Regions from separate parts of the Shewanella sp. LC6 genome, predicted to be linked through region 3. Evidence: predicted binding sites of a transcription regulator. Region 3 holds the regulator's gene; each other region holds the start of a gene.

The links. Region 3 encodes MetJ, which represses methionine synthesis genes. Its sites were predicted from a motif close to TAGACGTCTAGACGTCTA; they were not measured.
Region 1: a site for MetJ is predicted at 2,780-2,797, ahead of metE (5-methyltetrahydropteroyltriglutamate--homocysteine S-methyltransferase). Genes of this name have one in related genera too.
Region 2: a site for MetJ is predicted at 1,247-1,264, ahead of metK (methionine adenosyltransferase). Genes of this name have one in related genera too.

What each region holds. Positions count from the first base shown of each region.
Region 1 covers NZ_CP043902.1:4,251,533-4,258,554, reverse strand. The annotation lists gene FJD32_RS19060 (TonB-dependent receptor) at 1-752, shown strand, start outside; gene FJD32_RS19055 (HDOD domain-containing protein) at 1,014-1,742, shown strand; gene FJD32_RS19050 (LysR family transcriptional regulator) at 1,802-2,707, opposite strand; gene metE (5-methyltetrahydropteroyltriglutamate--homocysteine S-methyltransferase) at 2,908-5,178, shown strand; gene FJD32_RS19040 (efflux RND transporter periplasmic adaptor subunit) at 5,550-6,761, shown strand; gene FJD32_RS19035 (MacB family efflux pump subunit) at 6,764-7,022, shown strand, end outside.
Region 2 covers NZ_CP043902.1:4,117,459-4,124,480, reverse strand. The annotation lists gene metK (methionine adenosyltransferase) at 53-1,204, opposite strand; gene tkt (transketolase) at 1,681-3,675, shown strand; gene epd (erythrose-4-phosphate dehydrogenase) at 3,804-4,820, shown strand; gene FJD32_RS18475 (phosphoglycerate kinase) at 4,953-6,128, shown strand; gene fba (class II fructose-bisphosphate aldolase) at 6,328-7,022, shown strand, end outside.
Region 3 covers NZ_CP043902.1:733,395-740,416, forward strand. The annotation lists gene FJD32_RS03345 (IS4-like element ISSba6 family transposase) at 1-393, shown strand, start outside; gene FJD32_RS03350 (sulfite exporter TauE/SafE family protein) at 459-1,202, opposite strand; gene metJ (met regulon transcriptional regulator MetJ) at 1,310-1,624, opposite strand; gene metB (cystathionine gamma-synthase) at 1,837-3,000, shown strand; gene FJD32_RS03365 (bifunctional aspartate kinase/homoserine dehydrogenase II) at 3,012-5,405, shown strand; gene metF (methylenetetrahydrofolate reductase) at 5,695-6,588, shown strand; gene FJD32_RS03375 (methyl-accepting chemotaxis protein) at 6,658-7,022, opposite strand, start outside.

The DNA.
Region 1 (7,022 bases), 1.5 Mb from region 3:
AAGATGCCACTGCATTCGAGTTCGGTTTAAATTACCGCCCGAGCGCCGAGCACAGATTCTATCTACGTGGCGATGAAAACTTCCGTTTCGCTAAGGTGGATGAGCAAGCCTACACCCCGAAAGATGTGTATGGCTTAAAGCCGCAGACCGGCCGCTCCTATGAAGCGGGTTGGGATTGGGCTGTTGCCAGCCAAACTTTGCGAGTGAGCTTATACCGCCTCGATTTAGAAGATGAAATTGTCTTCGACCCGAGTGCGGAAAAACCTGTTGGTGGCAGCTTCCAAGGCGCTAACGTTAATGCCGATGCTTCACGCCGTTATGGCGCGAGTGCCGATTGGGATTGGCAGGTGACTAAAGCGTTGCAACTAGGTCTTGAGTACAACTATATCGATGCCGAATTTACCGACGGGGTGAATGATGGCAAGCAATTGTCTTGGGTGGCCGAGCATTCGGGACGCGGTTATGTCAGTATGGATTTTGCCGAACATTTTCAAGTCTTTGCCGAGGCCATTTATACGGGCGATCGCTTTATCGAAGGCGATAATGCTAACCAAGGCGATAAATTGGCTAGTTATGTCTTAGGTAACTTGGCACTTAACTATACCCGTGACGCCTGGTTAGCGAGCCTGCGTATCGATAACCTGTTCGATAAAGACTATGTCAGTGCTGGTTATTATGCTGGTGGAACCTATGACGGCTATTACTCAGGCCGAGGCCGTGATATTCGCTTTACTGTCGGCTACCGTTTCTAAGCTGAACCCTGATAATTAAGTGATTTAGTACCTTTTTAAGCCAGACTCTGTCTGGCTTTGTTATTTCTGCTGTTGGGTGCAGAGAAAAATAATCTCTACGGGTGTAATATAGGCTAAGTCGTTGCTTATACTATAAAGCACATCATCTTTACGGTTAACGCAATTATTCTACGACTTAGTGCTGAAATTCTTTGTAGTTTGGGTATGATGTGAGCGGTATTCGAATCATCTTATAGCTAATTAACAGGTGTAAAGTGTCCTATGACAGATCTTGAGCAACAGGTTTTTACTCAAGTGAGAGCCATCATAGCGAATGAAGAGCAAGTCATTGGCCGCCGTGGGATCTTAATTCCACTGAAAAAGGCCATTCTTGCCGAAGGCGATATTCGTAATGTGATCGATATTATTTCGAGTGATCCCGCGTTAGCGGCCCATATGTTGATGCGCAGTAATTCGGCGCAAGCTTCTGGTGTGGTTAGCCCTAAGTCTCGCTCTTTAAAAGATGCCTTAATTCGTTTGGGCCAAGTTAATATTTACCGTTATGCCTTTACATTTTATTTGAAAGAACGCCTCGATGAATTGCCTCAACCCTATAAGAAGTTGGTTCAAGGTTATTGGAAACTCACGGAAAATATAGCAACTGATGCGGTTGACAGCTTAGTTGATATGCCGGATGTCGATATCGACCCCGATGAGGTGCAAACTTTGGCGCTGTTTAGTGTGTTCGGCCAGATTATTGCTTTAACCGCATTTGCTTATTTGAATGCCAGCTCTGAGCAATCTTTCCCGCTAAGTGTGATTAAGTCTTTGATCGATAATCAGCAACAAACTTTAACCATCGAAGCCTTTGAAGCCTTAGATCTTGACCAAGATCTGCGCCAAGAGTTTATGATCGCCCACAATCTGCGCCAGACCCGTAATCAAAATTCCCCCGGGTTAATTCTGCGCCGAGTATTGTCAATGCGTGGTTTATTGCTTAATCCGCTCTAAGCACCGCTCATAAAAACAAAGCCTGCAATAGCAGGCTTTTTTGTTAAACATTTCAACGCTTAATTGGTTTTTTGCTGGCGGGCTAAGCCTTCGCTTGCTACTAGTTGCAGCCAGTTTTGCACTAAGGCCGAGTTCGCGCTGTGGCGGCGATAAGCCCCAAATAGCGGGCGTTTTAAGCCTTCTTGACCCAGTTTGACTGAAGCTAAACTCAAACCATGTCCCTCATTGATAGACCAATTTGGTAAGGCGGCGATACCGTCCTTACAGGCGATGCGCTGCAATAACATCATGGTCAAATCGCAGGTCTTTTGCTCGCCGGCTTCTATACCCGCGGGTTCTAAAAAGTGACGGTAAATATCTAAACGCGCCAGTGGCACCGGATAACTGATTATCGGCAAGCGCGCCAATTGCTTGGGCGTAACATAGGCTTCTTTCGCTAAGGGATGATCCTTAGAAACCACTAACTTCACTTCAAAATCAAACAAATGCTGATAGGCGAGCGAGTGACCTGGCACGGGATCTGAGGTCAGCACTATATCCAGTTCGCCCATTTCTAGGGCATTGAGCGAGTCGAATAGATGACGGCTGGAAAGATCTAACTCGGCTTGGGGATGATCTTGCCTAAACTGCTCCATCACCGGCATTAGCCAGCGAAAACAGCTGTGGCATTCAATGCCGACTCTGAGCTGATTGGTTTCAGTTTCCAGCCCATTTTTGAGATCGGTTTCCGTCTCCAATACCTTAGGCAGGATCTCTTCGGCGAGGTGCAACAGGCGTGCACCTTCCTGAGTAAAGGAGAGCGGTTTGCTCTTACGCACAAAAATGGGCGAGTTAATTCGTTGCTCTAACTCCTTAATTTGATGGGAGAGAGCCGATTGAGTGACAAAACGTTTTTTGGCTGCGCCCGCCAAGCTGCCACTTTCCTTCAGGGCCATTAAGGTTCGCAGATGTCTTAGTTCGATCATGATCACTCCAAGTGAATTTCGCTCATGTTGTGCTTGAAATCAATTCGGTTGCTGGCATAGAGACTATCACAATAAACTTCTAGACGTCCAGACGCCCATTGTGATTTATCTTGGCTTAAGTGCGAAAAGTTGCCAAGAAAACACCATCAGCTGGGTGCAAGTGCCGAATATGGCTTATCTCAAATAAAGGAAGATATGGTATGCAATTAAACAGTCTAGGTTTTCCCCGTATCGGGCGTCGTCGTGAATTAAAGTTTGCCCTTGAAAAATACTGGCGTGGTGAGAGCACTCAAGCCGAGCTGCATGAGGTGGCTAGGGAGTTACGCCGCACCCATTGGCAATGGCAAGTGGCCGCAGGGATAGAGCAAGTACCTGTAGGGGATTTTGCCTTTTACGATCAAGTGTTAACCCTGAGTGCGACCTTAAACGCTATCCCCGATCGCCACCGTGGTGAGGGTGCTATCGATCTTGATACCTTATTCCGCGTTGCCCGTGGCCGTGCGCCAACTGGCACCGATGCGCCAGCCTCGGAAATGACTAAGTATTTCAACACTAACTATCACTACTTAGTGCCAGAGCTTAAGCAAGACCAAGAGTTCTCTATCGCCTATGAGCAGTTTTTTGATGAAGTGGCCGAGGCGCAGTCCTTAGGTTATCAAGCCAAGCCGGTGCTGTTAGGCCCCGTGAGTTACTTGTATCTGGCAAAAACTGTGGGTCAGGATTTCGATAAACTCAGCCTATTGCCAAATCTGTTAAAGGCCTATGCCGACATTCTTGCGCGTTTTGCTGCGCAGGGCGTGACTTGGGTGCAACTTGAAGAGCCGATTCTAGCACTCGAATTAACTCATGATTGGCAAGCAGCGATTAGCCAAGCTTATCAAGCGCTTAAAACGGCTCAAGTGAAGATTTTACTCACCAGCTACTATGGCAGTATCAGTCATCATCAGACGCTGGTTTCCGCGCTGCCAGTGGCGGGTTTGCACTTCGATTTAGTGACTGCCCCTGAACAATTGGCCTTGTTTGCCAATGCCTTAAGACCAGATCAAATTCTGTCAGCTGGCGTAGTTAATGGCCGTAACGTGTGGGCGGCAGAGGTTGACCTGATTGTTGAGCGTATCGGCGGTGTTGCCCGAGACTTAGGCCAGCGTTTATGGATTGGCACCTCCTGTTCACTGCTGCACAGCCCTGTGGATTTAGAGGTAGAGACAACGCTCACGCCGGCGCTACGTCAGCAGCTCGCATTTGCTAAGCAAAAGCTGTTGGAACTGGCTAATGTGCGCCAATTGTTGCAGGCCCCTGAGTCTGTCGCGGCCAAAGAGATAGTTAACACCTGTTTGGCACGCCGTGAGGCTAAAGCACAGGCGGCGGATGCTAAAGTGATCGCCCGTGTTGCTGCGCTGACCCCAGCCGACTATGAACGTGTGAGCGAATTTACTGAGCGCCAAGCGGTGCAGCAGCGTAAGTACCGTTTGCCATTGTTGCCAACGACCACGATTGGCTCGTTCCCACAAACACCAGCAATCCGCGGACTACGTAGTCGCTGGCGCAAGGGTGAGCTAAGCGATGCCCAATATACTGAGCAGTTGCAGCAAGTAACCCGCGATACCATCGACCGCCAGCTTAAACTCGGTATCGATGTGCTGGTACACGGTGAGGCCGAGCGTAACGACATGGTCGAATACTTCGGTGAGCAGCTCGAAGGTGTGGGCTTTACCAAAAATGGTTGGGTACAGAGTTATGGTTCTCGCTGCGTTAAGCCGCCATTGATTTATGGTGATGTGAGTCGCCCGAAAGCCATGACGGTTGATTGGGCTGTATTTGCCCAAAGCCTGACGGACAAACCCGTCAAAGGCATGCTAACGGGCCCGGTGACGATTCTACATTGGTCGTTTGCCCGTGAAGATATCAGCCGCGATACCATTGCCACCCAATTGGCGCTGGCAATTCGTGATGAAGTGGTGGATTTACAAAATGCAGGTATTGGCATTATTCAAATTGATGAGCCAGCCTTCCGCGAAGGTCTGCCATTAAAGCAAAGCGAGTGGCAGGCTTACTTAGATTGGGCGGTGAATGCCTTTAAACTAAGTGCGGCGGGTGTGGTGGATGAAACCCAAATCCACACCCATATGTGCTACAGCGAGTTTAATGACACGATTGCGGCCATTGCCGCCATGGATGCGGACGTCATCACCATCGAGACCTCGCGTTCACGCATGGAGCTGCTCAACGCCTTTGAAGATTTTGAATATCCAAATGAAATTGGCCCAGGCGTTTACGATATCCACTCGCCAAATACGCCAAGTGTTGAGGCCATGGTGCACCTTATCGAAAAAGCGGCGCAAAAAGTGCCAGTGCGCCAACTCTGGGTTAACCCCGACTGCGGCCTTAAGACACGCACTTGGGCTGAAGTAGAACCCGCGCTGAAAAACATGGTCGATGCGACCCGTGAACTACGTCGCCGCCTTGGCTAAGCACTGTAAAATCTGCAATGAATGCCTCTTTGGCATAGCGTAAACAACAGGGATACCTAAGGTATCCCTGTTTTGCTATTGGTTGTTTGAACAGACCTTCGCTTATAAAAATCAGCGTTTCACGCCATGACCCTTTAGTTTGAGGTATGCAGATAATCTCAAGTAACATGGATTTATATGGTTCAACGTTTTATCCGTATATTTAAAGGTCTAGGGCGCAAACTTCTACACAGATATTTGCAAATCTTTACCTGATATCGACACTTCCTTCGTCTACTGTGCTTAGCTAACTCTATATACTGACAGCACTATTTTTCTTCCCGCAAGATACACGCTTGCGCCCATTGGCATTGATGGACACCTAGATTCAGATGAAAAAATCCTCAAAGCGTAAATTGATATTGATCCTAAGCGGCCTCATCCTCCTTGGGGGCGGCGCTTATTTTCTGCTACATAAACCCGAGGCGGCTCCAAGCTATGTGACTGAACCCGTTAGACGCGGCGATATTGAAAACTCGGTGCTCGCCAACGGCATGTTGCAGGCCTCCAAGCTGGTGAGTGTGGGCGCGCAGGTCTCAGGGCAAATTCTGAGTTTGCCTGTGGAGCTAGGCCAAGAGGTGAAAAAGGGCGATCTTATCGCGCAAATCGACAGTCTTGCCCAGCAAAACAACCTGCAAAATGCGCTGGCATCCCTTAAAAACATCAATGCCCAGTATCGTGCTAAGCAGGCGCAAATTCGTCAGGCAAAACTCGAATATACCCGTCAGCAGCAAATGCTCGCCGATAAGGCCAGCTCCCGCGCAGACTTTGAAGCCGCCGAAGCCACGCTCACGGTGTATCAAGCCGAGCTTGAGCAGTTAGAAGCGCAAAAACAACAGGCTGAGATTAATGTCGACAGTGCCAGAATCGATTTAGGTTATACCAAGATCACTGCGCCTATGGATGGCACCGTCGTTTACTCTGCGGTCGAAGTGGGTCAAACCGTTAACGCCAATCAAACCACACCAACCATAGTCGAGATGGCGCAGCTCGATACCATGACGGTCAAGGCGCAGATCTCCGAAGCCGATATCGTCAATGTGCGCCCCGGACAGCCAGTGTATTTCACTATTCTTGGCAGACCTAACCATCCCTATCGCGGCACCTTAAGGGCGATTGAGCCTGGCCCGACCTCAATGGATGGTGACGATAGCAATATGAGCTCGAGCGATTCAGACGCCATTTATTACCATGGCCTGTTCGATGTCGAAAACCCCGACCGTACCCTACGCATTGGCATGACGGCGCAGATTTCGATTGTGCTTGCCAAGTCTGATGATGCGCTGTTAGTACCATCGCAAGTGCTGAGGGTAAAACCAAGGGATAAAGCGGCTCCGCCAGCGGAAGGCAAGTCCCGTGGGCCGCAATATCAAGTGCCTGTATTGGTGAATAACCAAGTGCAATATGTGGATGTAACTGTTGGTATTAATAACAAAATCAATGCCGAAATCCTGTCTGGCCTGAACGAAGGCGACCAAGTGGTGCTCGGAATGCCCGCCGATGGTTCGACCATGAAGTTCCGTGGCCCACCAATGAGGTTTTAAGCGTGACTAAGCCATTACTGGAAGTGTCAGCTTGCTACCGCAGTTTTCAGGCGGGTGAGCAACAACTGACTGTACTCAAAGATGTTAATCTTTCCATCGCCCGGGGTGAGATGGTGGCGATTGTCGGCGCCTCGGGTTCGGGTAAGTCGACCTTGATGAATATCTTGGGCTGTTTAGATAAACCCTCAAAGGGCGCGTACTTTATCGATGGCCAAGATACCTCGCAGATGGATGTGGATGAACTCGCAAAGCTGAGACGTG
Region 2 (7,022 bases), 1.7 Mb from region 3:
AAAAACCGCCATTAGGCGGTTTTTTCTTGTAAAAGCATGAGCTTAATGTAGATTACAGACCTGCATCGGCGCGCAGTGCGTCAGCTTTATCCGTCGCTTCCCATGGGAACTCGCTGCGGCCAAAGTGACCATAAGCGGCTGTCGCTTGGTAAATTGGACGAGCTAAGTTCAACATCTCAGTCAGGCCGTATGGACGCAGGTCGAAGTGTTGACGGACTAACTTGATTAAGACTTCTTCAGATACTTTACCCGTACCGAAAGTCTCAACACTGATAGAAGTCGGTTCAGCTACACCGATAGCGTAAGACACTTGGATCTCACAACGGTCTGCCAGACCCGCTGCTACGATGTTTTTCGCAACGTAACGGGCAGCGTAAGCAGCACTACGGTCAACTTTTGATGGGTCTTTACCAGAGAATGCACCACCACCGTGACGCGCCATACCACCGTAGGTATCCACGATGATCTTACGACCGGTTAAACCACAGTCACCCATAGGACCACCGATCACGAAACGGCCAGTTGGGTTAATGAAGTATTTAGTGTCCTTGCTCAGCCATTGTGCTGGCAGAACTGGTTTGATGATGGTTTCCATCACGCCTTCAATCAAATCCGCTTGAGCGATATCAGGGCTGTGTTGGGTAGACAATACGATCGCATCAATACCAACAATCTTGTTGTCTTCGTAGGCGAAGGTCACTTGGCTTTTCGCATCTGGGCGTAACCATGGCAGGGTGCCATTTTTACGCACTTCTGATTGACGCTTCACTAATGCGTGGGCATAAGTAATAGGTGCTGGCATCAGAATGTCAGTCTCGTTGCTGGCATAACCAAACATTAAACCTTGGTCGCCGGCACCTTGCTCTTTTGGATCTGCGCGGTCAACACCCTGGTTGATGTCCGGTGACTGTTTACCAATCGCGTTTAATACGGCGCAAGAATCGGCATCGAAGCCCATATCTGAATGGATATAACCAATTTCACGAACCGTTTTTCGGGTAAGCTCTTCAATATCAACCCAGGCAGAGGTGGTCACTTCGCCACCTACTAATACCATGCCAGTTTTGACATATGTTTCGCACGCAACGCGCGCTTTAGGATCTTGGGCCAGAATCGCGTCTAGCACAGCATCAGAAATCTGATCTGCAATCTTATCGGGATGACCTTCTGAGACCGACTCAGAAGTAAACAAGTGCTTTGCCATAGTAGGAAAATCTCGTCGTTAGCAATCAAACGTGTAGAAGCATCTACATCTAGACGGCTATTTTAGTGGAAATTCATCGCCATGACACCCCCAAAGCTAAATATTTCTGTACTTAGTGAGGTAAATCTCAGCTTTAAAATTTGAACTAAAAAGCGTTTAAGTTAATTAACTTTTTGAAAATTATAATTAAAAACTATAATCACTCTCTGCAAACCGTTGGGTAAACTTGGAATCGTTGCTGTTTTCCCATCACGGACTCTTTAAGGTTAATGACACTGAGTGATTGTCATTGCGAGTTTAGTACGATGTTTTGGCTTGAATAGTTCATCTTTAAGCTATTTTTTTATCGTAAAAAGTCCCATTGGGAGTGCGAAGACAAGATTGTGGTGAATTTTCGTTTGCGTCGCTTCGCTATGTAGGGGAAAATATGCATCCAAATTGCCCGCTAGACCCCCACAAATTAAGCAGGAGAGAGCATGCCTTCCCGTAAAGTACTCGCCAACGCAATCCGTGCGTTAAGTATGGATGCAGTTCAAAAAGCAAACTCAGGCCACCCTGGCGCCCCAATGGGCATGGCAGATATTGCGCAAGTGCTGTGGAATGATTTCCTTAAGCACAATCCGAACAATCCGAAATGGGTAGATAGAGATCGTTTTATCCTCTCTAACGGTCATGGCTCTATGCTGATCTACTCTTTATTACACCTCACGGGCTACGATCTGCCAATGGATGAGCTGAAGCAATTCCGCCAGTTACATTCTAAAACCCCAGGTCACCCAGAATATGGTTACACCCCAGGTGTTGAAACCACCACGGGTCCATTAGGTGCGGGGATCAGCAACGCTGTGGGTATGGCGATTGCAGAAAAAACCTTAGCGGCACAGTTTAACCGTGAAGGTCACGAGATTGTTGACCACTACACATACTGCTTCCTCGGCGATGGCTGCTTGATGGAAGGTATTTCCCACGAAGCGTGTTCTCTGGCTGGTACCTTAGGCCTAGGCAAACTGATCGCATTTTGGGATGACAACGGCATCTCTATCGACGGTCATGTTGAAGGCTGGTTTACCGATGACACGCCAAAACGTTTCGAATCATACGGCTGGCATGTGATTGCTAACGTAGATGGTCACGATAGCGATGCGATTCGCGCGGCTATCGAAGCGGCTAAAGCGGTCACCGACAAACCAACCATGATCTGCTGCAAAACCATTATCGGTTTTGGTTCGCCAAACAAATCTGGCAGCCACGATTGCCACGGCGCGCCATTAGGTGATGCGGAAATCGCCGCGGCCCGTGAATTCTTAGGCTGGCCACATGCGCCATTCGAAATTCCTGCCGACGTATACGCTGGTTGGGATGCTAAAGAAGTGGGAGCAGCCCGTGAAGCGGCATGGAACGATAAGTTTGCCGCTTACGCGAAAGCTTACCCAGAACTGGCTGCTGAATACGAGCGCCGTGTACTGAAAGGTGAATTACCAGCCGATTTCGAAGCCAAAGCACAAGCCTTTATCCAAGAATGCCAAGCCAAAGGCGAAGGTATTGCGAGCCGTAAAGCGTCACAAAACGCGATTGCAGCCTTTGGCGCTATGCTGCCTGAACTGTTAGGCGGCTCAGCAGACTTAGCGGGTTCTAACCTCACCTTGTGGGCAGGTTCTAAAGGGATTCAAGACGATCCAGCGGGTAACTACGTGTACTACGGTGTGCGTGAATTCGGTATGAGCGGCATCATGAACGGTGTGTCTCTGCACGGTGGTTTCATCAACTACGGCGCGACTTTCATGATGTTCATGGAATACGCACGCAACGCTGTACGTATGTCTGCACTGATGGGAATTCAAAACATCTTCGTTTACACCCATGACTCTATCGGTCAAGGTGAAGACGGCCCAACTCACCAACCCGTTGAGCAATTAGCTAACCTGCGTATGACGCCAAACATGGCGGTATGGCGCCCATGTGACGCGGCTGAAACCGCAGTAGCGTGGAAAGCGGCTATCGAACGTCGCCATGCTCCAACATCACTGATCTTCAGCCGTCAAAACCTGAAGGCTCAAGCACGTACTGCTGAGCAATTAGCCAATGTGGCAAAAGGCGCTTACGTACTGCAAGACTGCGCGGGTACACCTGAGTACATTCTGATCGCTACTGGTAGTGAAGTGCAATTGGCGGTAGAAGCTGCTGCGGCCCTGACTGAACAAGGCAAACAAGTTCGCGTGGTATCTATGCCATCAAACACTGAGTTTGATAAGCAAGATGCTGCTTACAAAGAATCTGTACTGCCAAAAGCCGTAACTAAACGTATTGCTATCGAAGCGGCCCATACTGACTTCTGGTACAAGTATGTTGGTTTCGAAGGCACAGTTGTGGGCATGACTACTTTTGGTGAGTCTGCGCCAGGCAACGTGCTGCTGAAGCACTTCGGTTTCACCGTTGAAAATGTGCTGAACGCTGCAAAATCACTAGGCTAATTGTTTAGGTGATGGGATTACCGACAAAAGGTTAAACTTTTGAAAGGTTAATCTGTATAATGCGGCCTGCAATTGTTTGCAGGCCGTTTTTGTATATGCAGTATTGTTAAGAGGAAATAAAGACCTCAATGATCCGAGTCGCAATCAATGGTTATGGTCGTATTGGCCGCTCAATCCTTCGTGCTTTATATGAGTCCGGAAAACGCCAGCAAATCCAAATTGTCGCAATCAATGAGTTGGCTAAGCCTGAAGCCATTGTCCATTTGACCCAGTACGATACTACCCACGGTCGATTTCAGCCCAGAGTCAAATTAGTCGATGATCAGATGCTGATCGGCGATGACGCCATCAAAATTCTCCATGAACCTGATCCAGCCAAGCTACCTTGGCGCGAGATGGACATCGATATCGTCTATGAAGCGACAGGTGCCATTTTAGATCGACAAAGCTGCGAGGCCCATATCCACGCGGGTGCCAAACAAGTCTTAATCAGTCATCCTTCATCGGCCGATGTCGACGGCACAATCGTTTACGGTGTGAATCAAGAATTACTGCGCGCCGAGCATACAGTGGTCTCCAATGCCTCTTGTACCACCAACTGTATCGTGCCTGTGATTGATGTACTGGATAAACACTTTGGTGTGAAAAGCGGCGCGATTACCACCATTCATTCGGCGATGAACGATCAGCAAGTGATTGATGCCTATCATGATGACTTACGCCGCACCCGAGCTGCGGGTCAGTCAATTATCCCTGTTGATACTAAACTTGCCCGTGGTATTGAGCGGATTTTGCCGCACATGAAGGACAAATTTGAGGCGATTTCGGTGCGAGTGCCGACGATTAACGTTACCGCTATCGATCTTTCGGTAACATTAGATAAAACAGTGGATATTGCGACCGTCAATCAAGTGTTAGAATTGGCCGCCAATGGACGATTTAACGGCATCTTAGGCTATACTGACGAGCCGCTGGTATCCTGTGATTTTAACCATGATCCGCGCTCCAGTATTGTCGATGGCACCCAGACTCGGGTGAGCGCAGGGCAGTTGGTTAAACTGTTGCTGTGGTGCGATAACGAGTGGGGCTTTGCCAATCGCATGTTAGATACCAGTTTAGCGATGATTGCAGCTAAACAAAGCTGAAGATAAGAATTGATACCAATGGGTTAAAGCGTAGTGGCCAATTCGACGGGATGTCGAGTGCCGAATCGCCATCTACACTAACCGATTGATGAAAAACCAGTTTGTTTTTTGATTATAAAAGGAAGCGTTACCATGGCAATTATCAATATGTCAGATTTAGATCTCCAAGGTAAGCGAGTGCTTATTCGTGAAGATCTCAATGTGCCTGTCAGCAACGGCGTCGTCACCAGTGATGCACGTCTGCGTGCCTCACTCCCCACTATCGAGTTAGCCCTTGCCAAAGGTGCAGCGGTGATGGTGATGTCTCACTTAGGTCGTCCAACCGAAGGTGAGTACAACAGTGAATTCTCCATGCAACCTGTAGTCGATTACTTGGCCAAAGCCCTGTCTTGCACCGTCCGTTTAGCGACCGACTATTTAGACGGCGTTGAAGTTGCGGTAGGCGAAGTGGTTGTGTTTGAAAACGTTCGCTTTAACAAAGGCGAGAAGAAAAACGATGAAGCGCTGTCAAAGAAAATGGCAGCCTTATGTGATGTGTATGTGATGGATGCTTTTGGCACGGCTCACCGCGCAGAAGCCTCAACGAATGGTGTTGGTTTACACGCCCCTATCGCCTGTGCTGGTCCATTACTGGCCCAAGAGTTAGATGCTTTAGGTAAGGCGTTAGATAATCCTGCTCGTCCATTAGTTGCGATTGTTGGTGGCTCTAAAGTGTCAACTAAGCTGACCGTATTAGAAAGTTTATCCGGCATTGTGGATCAATTAGTGGTTGGCGGTGGTATCGCCAACACCTTTATCGCTGCGGCGGGCCACAACGTGGGTAAATCCTTATACGAAGCGGATTTAATTGATGAAGCTAAGCGCTTAGTGGCGAACGCCCAAAGCCGCGGTGGCGATATTCCTGTGCCTACCGATGTGGTTGTGGCGGGTGAGTTTAGTCCAACGGCTGCTGCGACCTTAAAAGCAGTGAGTGAGGTTGGCGATAGCGACATGATTTTCGACATCGGTCCCGACAGCGCCGAAGCGTTAGCGAAAATCATTGAGTCTGCTGGCACTATCGTATGGAACGGTCCTGTGGGCGTGTTCGAATTCGACCAATTCGGTGAAGGCACTAAGCGTATCGCGCAAGCTATCGCTGATTCTAAAGCCTTCTCTATCGCTGGCGGTGGTGACACCTTAGCGGCGGTCGATAAATACGGTATCGCCGATAAAGTCTCTTACATCTCTACTGGTGGTGGTGCTTTCCTCGAGTTCCTCGAAGGTAAAGAGTTACCCGCTGTAGCTATGTTGAAAAAACGCGGTGCCTAACATTGAGTTAGGTATTGCGCTGTCGCGGCACTGCGCCGCGACAGCACAAAAAATGATAAAAAATTATAAAAAAAACCGCTCCTTCTCTAAAGGGATTTACACATCACTAGAGCGATTGAGCATAAAAATCCATCCAAACGATAGCGACCTCGGTGACCCAGCGTTAATGTGAAGTCACCCTATTATTGGAGTTAAAAAAATGGCGTTAATTTCCCTACGACAACTACTCGATCACGCGGCAGAACATGGATACGGTGTGCCAGCGTTCAACGTAAACAACCTTGAGCAAATGCGCGCCATCATGCAGGCCGCAGAAGCCACCGACAGCCCTGTTATCGTGCAAGCCTCTGCGGGTGCGCGTAAATATGCGCGTCCACAATTCTTAAAATACCTGATGACGGCTGCACTTGAGCAGTATCCCGATATCCCAGTTTGTATCCACCAAGACCATGGTACTGACCCTGATATTTGTCAGCGTTCTATCCAATTAGGTATGTCATCAGTAATGATGGACGGCTCATTAATGGCCGACGGTAAAACCCCAGCGTCTTACGAGTACAACGTTGATGTGACTCGCAGAACTGTTGCATTCGCCCACGCGTGTGGTGTGTCTGTCGAGGGCGAAATCGGTTGTTTAGGCAGCTTAGAAACCGGTACTGCCGGTGAAGAAGACGGTGTGGGCGCTGAAGGCGTATTAAGCCACGACCAACTGCTGACCAGCCCAGAAGAAGCGGCACGCTTCGTTGCTGATACCCATGTTGACGCGCTAGCGATTGCAATTGGTACCAGCCACGGCGCATACAAGTTCAGCCGTAAACCAACGGGTGATGTACTGCGTATCGACCGCATCAAAGAAATCCATGCCCGCATTCCTAACACTCACTTAGTGATGCA
Region 3 (7,022 bases):
ATCGAACTGGGCTATAGAGAGATGAAACAACATCTACTGGAGAGCCGTTTTACGCTCCGCAGTCAACTACCGGAGCTGGTGACTCAAGAGTTATGGGGCGTGCTACTGGCCTACAATCTCATTAGATATAAGATGTTGCTGATGGCTAAAAGCTTGCCATCGGTCCATCCCAATCAACTGAGTTTTCGGGATGCGGCGAGTTATATCATCTTCAAGTTGACACAACTGTCATCACAAACACCGGGGAATGTCCCGAGAGACGTATTGGATATAGAACGAAATGCACGGCAATTTAAGCTGGATGGTAAACGGGAAAGGGCATATCCACGAGTCCTTAAAATGAGCAAAAACAAGTTTCCGGTTAGACCAAAGAAAAATGCCGTTCACTCTTAAGTGAACGGCATTACCGTTAAACGGTGCTTTTTTTATGGCTGCGATTGGCTGCAATTGGCATGAGGTTATTGCGGTAATAACTCAATCACTGATTTGACCGTGAGCACTAAGGCGCTGATAGCACAGAGCGCTAAGGTCGCCATCTTGGTCTTATGTTTATCCACATTTCCCACCAGTTTGCCCGCCACGAGATAGCCTAAAAAGACCGAGGGCAATAGCATTAGCGACAGCCAAAAGTGCTTGATTTCGAGTAGGCCCGTCACACCAAGAATCGCCAAGGCAATGGTCGAACTAAAGATAAAGAAGGCCGATAACGCCGCGCGAAACTGCGAAGCATCCTTACCCGCCAATAAAATCGCCATCGGCGGACCACCAATGGCGGCGATATTGCCAAAGATCCCCGAGACGACTCCCGCGCCAAACAGAGTCGCTTTGTTCACCGGCAGGCTGAATTTATACAAACTGAGCACCACGGCAACCGTCACAATCGCGGCAATTGCTAAACCAAGAATCGGCTGCGGCGCAAACAGTAATAGGCTGGCACCGATAAAGCCACCGGGCACCCGACCGATGAGCGCGTATTGCAAGCCATTGAATTCTAAATGGCCGCGTTCACGCAATAGGGTGAGTAGCGCGATGGAAAATCCCATCACAATCACGGGGGCGGGCACTAATTGGGGATCGACGATATACAGCAACGGACTGGCGACCACGGCTAAGCCAAACCCAATCAGACTCTGGGTGAGGGCACCTAAAAACACAATCACAGACGCAATAGCAAGCGTTTGTGGATCGATCAAGGAGAACATAGGATTCCATCAAAACAAAATAGGGATCGTTACTTTAACCCACCACGCCGGATGAGTATTAACGATCCCTAATAATTAGTTACGGCAGGATTATGGACGCTTAAGCGTTATTCCATGTCTTCCCACTCGATCCCCATTTCGTCCATCAACCGCTTCGCTTCAGCGGGGATGCTGTCTGGGCACTCTTTCGACAGATCGGCATCATCAGGCAGAGGCTGGCCGGTGTAGGCATGCAAAAATGCTTCGCACAACAGTTCGCTATTCGTTGCGTGGCGCAGGTTGTTGACCTGACGACGCGTACGTTCATCCGTGAGGACTTTTAGCACTTTGAGCGGAATAGACACAGTAATTTTCTTTACTTGTTCATTCTTCTTGCCATGTTCAGCATAGGGGCTGATGTATTCCCCATTCCATTCAGTCATTGACTCACCTGTTATAACGCTAAATTCGGGGCAGATTTTAAACCCTTACAGATTACAGTCAAATTATTGCTACTATTTCTTAGCGATTGCAAACAGATTTCTTTATGTTTAGACGTCTAAACGTCTTAACGCCTATTGACGATACCACTGGGCTTAGGTACATTTAGACGTCCAGACATCTCTATCAGTCTACCGAATTTAGGAGTCCACCCATGGCAGAGCGTCAATTAGCCACACTGGCAGTGCGTCAGGGTATCGAAAGCGATACTCAATATGGCGCAGTTGTGCCACCGATTTATTTGTCGACTAATTACGCCTTCGATGGTCATAAAAATCCTCGCGAATTTGATTACAGCCGTTCCGGCAATCCTACCCGCAGCATCTTAGGCGATGCCTTAGCTAAGCTGGAAAAAGGCGCAACCGGTGTCGTGACTTGTACTGGCATGGCAGCCATTACCTTAGTGACCACTTTACTGGGCCCAGATGATTTACTGGTGGTGCCCCACGATTGCTACGGTGGCTCTTACCGTTTATTTACTAATTTGGCGAAAAAAGGCCAATTTAAACTGCTGGTGGTCGATCAAACCGACAGCCAAGCACTTGCGCAAGCGATTGCCCAGCAACCTAAAATGGTGTGGATTGAAACCCCGTCCAACCCATTACTGCGGGTGGTTGATATTGAAGCTATTGCCAAGGCAAGCCATGGTGTGGGCGCGTTAGTGATAGTGGACAACACTTTCCTCTCGCCGATTTTGCAGCAACCGCTATTGCTCGGCGCCGATATCGTTATCCACTCCACCACTAAGTACATTAATGGCCATAGCGATGTGGTGGGCGGCGCGGTGATCGCCAAAGACCCTCAACTCGGTGAGACCTTACATTGGTGGTCGAACACCTTAGGCTTAACCGGTTCTGCCTTTGACAGTTATCAAACCCTGCGCGGCCTGCGTACTTTAGCCGTGCGCATTCGTGAGCACCAACGCAATGCCGAGCGGATTGTGGAGTTACTGAGTAACAGCCCAGTCGTGAGTAAAGTGTATTACCCAGGTCTTGCAGATCATCCCGGTCATGCCATTGCCGCCAAGCAACAAAAAGGCTTTGGCGCTATGCTGAGTTTTGAGCTTAAGGGCGGCGAGGCTGAAGTGGTCGCCTTTTTAGATGTATTAAGTTTATTCAGCGTGGCTGAGAGTTTAGGCGGCGTCGAGAGTCTCGTAGCCGTGCCCGCGACCATGACCCACAGAGCGATGGAGCCGCAGGCGCGTTTTCAAGCTGGCATTAAAGACACCCTATTACGTTTGTCGGTTGGTATTGAAGATGCCGACGACTTAGTTGCAGATATTCAAGCAGGATTGGCCGCCGTAGCGGCTTGTCAGTAGAGGAATAATAGATGGCACGTTGTCACTTACATAAATTTGGTGGTTCCAGCTTAGCCGATGCCGATTGTTACCGCCGAGTCGCCCATATTCTGTTAACCCATGGCCACAGTGATGATCTGGTGGTGGTGTCTGCCGCGGGTAAAACCACTAACTTTTTATATAAATTACTGTCCCTGCGCGATAGCAACCAATTATGGCAAGAAGAATTACAAGTCCTTATCAGCTATCAGCAAGGCTTGATTGAGCAATTATTATCTAACGAGCAAGCGCGGGATTTACGCGAACGTTTGACCACGGATAAAGCTCAGTTAATCAGTCTATTATCTTTAGATGTACGCAATGATTACCAAATTAACCATGTGGTGAGTTTTGGTGAGCGTTGGTCGGCGCGCCTGATGGCAGCGCTGCTGCGCGAATCGGGCGTGGCCGCAACTCATGTGGATGCCTGCTCGATTTTAGTGGCAGATGAGGCCGCCGTGCCGCAAATCCGTGTGCAAGAATCCCGCGCTAAAGTACAAGCCTTACTGGCCGCACACCCTAACGAGCGTTTAGTGATCACCGGTTTTATTTGTGCTAACGAGCGCGGTGATACCTTGCTATTGGGTCGCAATGGCTCTGACTTTAGCGCCAGCTTAATTGCCAGCCTTGCCGACATTGAGCGCGTGACCATTTGGACCGACGTTGAAGGGGTCTTTAACGCCGATCCAAACAAAATCAACGATGCAAAATTACTCAAGAGCATGTCCCTCGCTGAAGCCGATCGCTTGGCGCGTTTAGGCTCACCCGTGTTGCATTCACGTACTTTGCAGCCGCTGTTTAACACTGAGGTGAGCCTAGCTGTGCGTTCAAGCTATGCCTCCCATACCGACTTTACCCTGATTGCGCCGCACAGTTCCTCAGCGAGTGCGCCCGTGGTGACCAACCTCAATGCCGTGGTGTTATTTGGCTTTAAGATTGCGGGTGATGTCGCCAGTCTGCTCGAGCAATTGGTGGAGGCGGGATTAACGCCACTGGCACATTGGGTATCGGCGCATCAACGGCTTGAGCTTGCCTATACCGCTGAAAACCAAAAACAAGTACAAAAATTATTGGATGCGCAGGCCGAAGCCCTCGGCATTAAAGAGCTGCAAATTAATACCGAACTCGGTTTAGTTGCGTTGGTGAGTGCTGATGCCGAGCATTATCGCCGCAGCTTTGCCCGTTTACTGAGCCGCGATGCTAAGCCCTTGTTCAGTGGTGACTTAAGTTTGGTGACCTTAGTGCCACAGTCGCAGGTTAATCTGCTGACGCAAAAAGTGCATCGCCGCTGTGCTGGCCCGCGTAAACGCATTGGCGTATTGCTGCTGGGTGTGGGCAATATTGGTGAGGCGTGGGTGAAGCTGTTTAAATCAGTTTCTCCATCGTTAAATCAAGAGCTTGAAGCGCAAGTCGAGTTAGTCGGTCTGGTTACTTCCAGTAAAGCTTTGATTAAGTCCACTGGTGTGGATTTGGAAAGCTGGCAGCAGGAATTCGATGCTGAGGCGACTCCTTGGCAGTACGAGCATCTATTTGAACAATTAGAACAACTTAACTGCGACGAACTGATTGCATTAGATATCAGCGCCAGCGCCAGTTTAACCCTGCAATACCCAGAGTTTTTCGAGCGCGGCATCCATATGGTCAGCGCAAACAAACTCGCGGGCTCTGGCCCACTGCCTTTTTATCGGGAATTGAAGGAACAACTCGGTTATCGCCGTCTATTCTGGCGCTATAACGCCAGCTGCGGCGCGGGTTTACCTATTCAGCACGCCTTAAACGATCTGCGTAACAGCGGCGATAGCGTTGAGGCCGTGGGTGGGATTTTCTCTGGCACTCTGTGTTGGTTGTTTGAGAAATACGATACCAGCAAACCCTTCTCGGAATTAGTGATTGAAGCACGTGGTTTAGGGATTACCGAACCCGATCCCCGCGACGATCTTTCTGGTCGCGATATGCAGCGCAAGTTGCTGATTTTAGCCCGTGAAATCGGTCTGGAAATCGAGCTTGAGGATATTGAGCTGCGCTCCTTAGTGCCTGCCCATTTAGCGGATATTCCACTGGAGCAATTCCTTGCCCGTATCGGTGAGCTGGATGATGAATTGCTGCAACAATACGGCGCGGCGGCGGAACAAAACAAAGTGCTGAGATATGTCGCCTCCTTGGATAATAGCGGGGCAGTCCTTAAAGCCGAGGTGGGATTACAGTGGATTGATGCGAGCCACCCCTACGCCAACCTCACGCCCGGTGACAATGTGTTTGTGATCCGCTCAGCTTTCTATCAAGGTAATCCTTTGATTATCCGTGGACCTGGTGCGGGCCGCGAAGTGACCGCGGCAGCGGTACAATCGGATCTAACACAGATCTGCCGCGATCTGCTGCAAGAGTAGTCATAAACCAAGACACTTGAAGAGACTAAACCCCGTATCTTCAAGTTGATTTTGCCTATATTCATAAACTTAAAGGACTCATTCGAGTCCTTTTTTATTGTCTAGAATAAATAGACTCATCTATGGGGCAGAAATTACCACAAATGGGGATTTTTGGGCTTGACTTAACAGCCAGTTTCTCTAGTATATGGACATATAGACGTCCAAACGTCCATATGGATTAAACTACTGCATTAATAGTCGTACCAGTCGCGATAAGTGTCGCACTCGGGCGGTTGAGGAAATACACATGGCTTTTCATCACGCACAACATTCACATTCGCTAAACCAAAGTTTGTCTGAACTTAATGGCGATATTAATGTTTCTTTTGAGTTTTTCCCGCCATCAACCCCCGAAATGGAACAGATCCTGTGGAACTCTATTCGTCGTTTAGAGCCGCTGAATCCTAAATTTGTGTCTGTGACCTATGGGGCAAACTCGGGCGTGCGTGACCGTACCCACGGTGTGATTGAACGTATTCAACAAGAAACCAACCTAGTTGCTGCGCCGCACTTAACCTTAGTGGATGCGAGTGATGAAGAGCTGTTAGATCTGGCAAAGCATTACTGGAAATCGGGTATTCGCGATATTGTGGCGCTGCGTGGTGACTTGCCTGCGGGCAGCCCAAAACCGACTCGCTTTGCGGTGGATCTAGTGCGTCTGCTGCGCTCAGTAGCTGACTTTGATATTTCGGTCGCCGCTTACCCAGAGGTGCACCCAGATGCGGCTAACGCTCAGGCGGATTTGATTAACCTTAAGCGTAAAATCGATGCCGGTGCGAGCCGCGCTATTACTCAGTTTTTCTTCGATGTGGAATCTTACCTGCGTTTCCGTGACCGCTGTGTTGCGGCGGGGATTGATGTCGAAATCGTTCCCGGCATTCTGCCCGTGACTAATTTTACCCAGTTAAAGCGTTTTGCGGGCATGACCAATGTGAGCTTACCAAGCTGGTTACATAAGCAGTTCGATGGCCTTGAAAATGATGCCGGAACCCGTCAGCTGGTGGGCGCAAACGTGGCGATCGATATGGTGAAAGTGTTGTCCCGCGAAGGGGTGAAGGATTTCCACTTCTACACCTTAAACCGTGCGGAATTGACCTATGCGATTTGCCATACCTTAGGGGTGCGCCCAAAGGCGGTATAACGTTAACAGCATAAAAAAACGCCGCTATTTAGCGGCGTTTTGTTTTGCTTGAATCCTAAATCCTAAATCCTAAATCCTAAACTGAGCGAGAAGTGTGGTTAAGCGCATCGACAACTGTGCTAACTCGTCTCCTGCCCGCGCCGTTTGCTCGGCACTCTCGGTGGCATTGGTCGTAATATCATTAATATTATTGACGTTTTTATTGATTTCCGCCGACACAGCACATTGCTCGTTGGCAGCGCTAGCGATTTGAATGTTCATTTGACTAATGGTGGATACGGCTTGGGTAATGGCTTCGAGCGCTTCCCCCGCCTCGTGCACCAACGAAACACAGTTTTGCGTGGTGGCGGTACTGGTATTCATGGTACTGACGGTGGATTTGGCACTCTGTTGCAAGGCTTCAATCATCTGCTGAATTTCGCTGGTTGAAGCTT